Regions from separate parts of the Kurthia sp. ISK08 genome, predicted to be linked through region 2. Evidence: riboswitches for the same ligand, from Rfam matches in the RefSeq annotation. Region 2 holds a riboswitch; the other holds the start of a gene.
What was found. A riboswitch is a leader RNA that binds a small molecule or an ion and turns the genes downstream of it on or off. The one in region 2 is predicted to bind thiamine pyrophosphate.
Positions count from the first base shown of each region.

Region 1: it holds a riboswitch for thiamine pyrophosphate, as region 2 does, so the genes downstream of both, thiT (energy-coupled thiamine transporter ThiT) here and ACKVQX_RS07930 (ABC transporter ATP-binding protein) in region 2, are expected to answer to the same signal.

Region 1 covers NZ_JBJXHL010000008.1:75,525-77,732, forward strand. The annotation lists gene ACKVQX_RS13450 (peptidylprolyl isomerase) at 1-322, shown strand, start outside; gene ACKVQX_RS13455 (DUF4870 domain-containing protein) at 365-718, opposite strand; TPP riboswitch at 834-933, shown strand; gene thiT (energy-coupled thiamine transporter ThiT) at 1,029-1,592, shown strand; gene map (type I methionyl aminopeptidase) at 1,762-2,208, shown strand, end outside.
Region 2 covers NZ_JBJXHL010000003.1:264,164-266,371, forward strand. The annotation lists gene ACKVQX_RS07925 (TIGR04104 family putative zinc finger protein) at 1-982, shown strand, start outside; TPP riboswitch at 1,045-1,153, shown strand; TPP riboswitch at 1,219-1,326, shown strand; gene ACKVQX_RS07930 (ABC transporter ATP-binding protein) at 1,348-2,124, shown strand; gene ACKVQX_RS07935 (ABC transporter permease) at 2,121-2,208, shown strand, end outside.

The DNA of each region.
Region 1 (2,208 bases), on a different contig from region 2:
GGCGAAGAAATATTCAACTGATACTGCCACGAAAAGTAAAGGTGGCGACTTAGGCTACTTTACGAAATCAGAAATGGTGGAAGAATTTGCGACACAAGCTTTCAGCATGAAAAAAGGTGATATTAGTGACCCAATCAAAACAGATTATGGTTACCATATTATCAAAGTAACAGGTACAGTCGATGCAAAAACAGCGAAGTATGAAGAGGTCAAAGACAAAGTAAAAGAAGCGTATATTGAAGCGCAAATTAGCGCACAATATTCAAGTTGGTTAACAGAGAAAATGGCAGACTACGACATTACAAATACACTCAGTAAATAACAAAAGAAGCAGTATGAGAATTATCTCAGCTGCTTCTTTTTCTTACATAGTTGTACTTTTTTGGTTTAATACTTGAATGCCGCGAACGATATTCCAAATGACAATCGCCAATGAGAATAAAGCCATGAAAATGATGAAAATAATGACACCTATACCAAGTGCAGCACCTGTTGAATCACTCATTTCAGCTGATGCAAAGATACCCATTGTTGCTAAAATAATAAAGAAAATAACTGCAGGAACATAAAGTAACAAGTGAGAAATAAGTGCATGTGTTGCGTGTTTTTTTACATCACGATCTTTTACAACGAGCATAACAATCAGCGGTAAAATAAAGCCTGCAAAGAAAATACTGAAGTAACAAAGTGATGATAAAATACGATTATTCTGTTCCATGATAACCCTCCCTTTTGTTCATAATAACTTATATACGTATAAAAATGGAAATCGTTTCATGCTATTGCTATATTTCGTTAAATTCAGTAGAATGAGAGTGTTCAAAAATAATGATGTAAACCACAAGGGGTGCATACGTGCTGAGAGAGAGTTTCGACTCCAACCCTTCGAACCTGTAAGTTAACACTTGCGTAGGAATGTGGATAGAAACCGACATATAACGATGTCAGGCTCTGTCCTGATGTCGTTTTTTTTATCTAGATTACCACAGGAATTGTGTAAGACATCAAATCAATGGAGGTTCATAAAGATGAACAAACAAAGATTATTAATGATGATTGAGGTGGCCATTTTTGCGGCGATTGGTTTTATTTTAGACAAACTATCGTTTTCGATTTGGGCACAGGGTGGTTCCATTAGTTTAGTTATGGTACCAATCGTATTGATGGCGATGCGTTGGGGAACATTACCAGGGCTTGCGACAGGTCTTATTGTAGGGGTACTACAAGTTTTAACAGGTGCAAGTATTTTAACCCCATTACAAGGATTTTTAGATTACTTCTTTGCGTTCACAATTGTCGGGATTGCTGGAGTTTTCCGTCCGATGGTTATTCGTGCTTCAAAACAGAAAAAAGATGGCGCAATGCTTGGCTGGATTTTAGTGGGTACAGCAATTGGTGGAATCCTACGACTGATTTCACATACAGTAGCAGGCGCAGTATTCTTCGCAAGTTATGCGGGCGACCAAAACCCATGGATTTATTCTGTTGTTTATAATAGCTCGTATATGATTCCAGCTATTATTTTAACAGCTGTCGTGATTTATCTATTGTTTAGAGCAGCACCTAAGTTATTCGTTCAAAAGACGTATTAAGAATAAAAACGTAGCGACTAAGAAATCGTTACGTTTTTTATTATATATATATCCACCTAAATAAAAACTTTTACTGAATGTATGAAAGAATGCATAGACTTTTTATATGTATCTACAAAAATTATGATATAGTTAAGAGTAGAATTTTATATAGAAGGGACCGTTATACATGATTGCAACAACTCAACAAGAAATCGATGCGTTATTAAAAGCGGGTCGTGCCATGGCAGAAATTCGCGAGGCAATGAAAGCTGCGACAAAACCAGGCGTTACAACAAAAGAGCTAGATGAATTAGCTGGTAAACTATTTGAAGAAAAAGGTGCAGTATCTGGACCAAAAGCAGAATATGACTTCCCAGGTTTCACATGTATTAGTGTAAACGAGGTCGTAGCACATGGCATTCCAAACGATACACCTCTAAAAGAAGGCGATATGATTAATATTGATGTATCGGGTCATGTGGATGGTTTTTATGCAGATACAGGTATTTCATTTATCGTAGGTGATGCTGAAAAGCCAGAATTACAAAAATTATGTGATGTAGCACAGTCAGCTTTTGATCGTGCTATGACAAAGGTTAAACCAGGTTCTAAATTGAATCAAATTGGTAAAGCT
Region 2 (2,208 bases):
ACTATCTTCTTCTAAATTTGAAGCATTTCAAAAAAAATTAAATGCGAGTCCTGTTATAAAAAAAGAAATAGAACCACCTTCTTTATACTATGTTGTCGAAGTAACGAAAGAGAACAACGAAGTCGAAACCTTTTTACTATTTTCGAATGACGAAGATACACAGTATTATGTAAAAGAACTTGATACAGATAAGATTTATAAATGGGTTGACAGTGTAGAGGAAACGGAACTCTTTTTCAAATTAAAACCAAGTGTTATGGAGATAGCACTCATCGCATTTATTTTATGTATACCCACTTTATTTTCAACATTATTCATTGAAAAAGAGAAGAAAGAACCCTATGAATATCAAAATAAAGTGAAAAATATTTTCGGGAAAATAGCATTCGTTACGACTATGCTTTTTGCATGGTACGTCATTTGGAAAACCAGAAATATTTTTTATGGTTTATTAATCTTTACATTTGCATCAATTATCGGTTCATTCAATAAAAACCATATTCGAATGAGCCGTCCAAATGCGATGAAGTTATTAGAAGGAACGAAGGATATACTGAGTTACACATATGCCTTTACAATATTTATTTTTATACTGTACCGTAATCAAAACGCTCTATACGTAGGAATTGCCTTTATTGTTTTAAGCTTTATTTTATGGTTTGTCATGAAAAATCGTGAAGAAGTAACGTGTCCACATTGCGACGAAGTGCTCGACTATCGGACGACGTGGAAACTTCAGTGGGGTATGAAGAAATATCAAGCATGTGGACATTGTGCACAACCGATTTATTTAAACAAAAGACGTATTGATCTACAAAGCTTCCTGCTAAGTCTTGTGTTAGGCGCATTATCAATCGGAGCGCATCTGTACGGAATTCATACAGCGTATATTATCGGTGTTATCATCGTTTATATGATTTACTTTATGTTATTTTCACCGCTCTTTATTCGTGTCGACAAAGAGGACAAACCACTTTGGTGATGAAAATAAAACCAACTATTGCATAAATTACTAGGGAGTGCTATACTCACCTTAACAAAATCATAGTGTGCTAGGAGTGCTGGTGTTGCCAGCTGAGATGGAGCCGTAAGCTCTGGATTCTTTCAACCTGATCTAGTTCATACTAGCGTAGGGAAGCCGTTTCGACCGAAAAAACAATTTCAGGTCCCTGTTTCGATACGTGTATGGAGACAGGGGCTTTTTCTAATTTCATAATGCTTCACCACTAGGGGTGCCGTTTTTACGTGCTGAGAGAGGTTTCGACACCTTAACCCTTATTACCTGATCTAGTTCGGACTAGCGTAGGGAAGTGGCATGCGATGATTCTGTCATTTGCAGCCATTTCGATTCTTTGTCGAGATGGCTTTTTTTATAGAGGAGGAAGATCATTGGAGAGTTTAGCTTTACAAGATGTCTGTTTTCGTTACGAAGAACAACCCATTTTAGACCATGTTCATTTTTCCATTCAAGAAGGTGAATTCGTTTCGTTAATTGGTCCGAGTGGTTGCGGAAAAAGTACGATTTTCCGTCTCATTACAGGTCTATCTCAGGCACAGTCGGGACAAGTGACCGTAGCGAAACAACCTGTAGGCTATATGCCACAGCAAGATTTACTGCTCCCTTGGCGAACTGTATTACAAAATACATTATTGCCATTAGAATGTCAGCGAATACCGAAAAAGAGAGCAGAAGAACAGAGTAAGGCGTTACTCGAGGAATTTGGTCTAGGAGCTTACATGCATAAAAAACCAAAAGACTTATCGGGTGGCATGCGCCAACGTGTTGCCTTCATTCGTGCATTGAATGCTTCACAAGATGTACTGTTACTCGATGAACCATTTAGTGCACTTGATGCACTGACGAAGATGGAGTTACAAGATTGGTTATACATACAAGCGAAGAAATGGCGTAAAACCATTTTATTTATTACGCATGATGTGGATGAAGCGCTCTATTTATCAGATCGTATTCTAACTGTACAGCAGACACCAATTCATACGCTACACGAAACGATTGTCCCAATGGAACATAAAAGACAGCGTTCAGATTTAGCAAGTAAGGAGGTGCAAGACGTGAAGCAACAACTGATTTACATGTTGCAACAAGGACGTCAGCAATTATGAGAAAAAATGCACCTGCGATTTACGTGAGTGTGGGACTGCTACTCATTTGGGAAGTATTTGCGCGCTGGCTAAATGAGATGTACA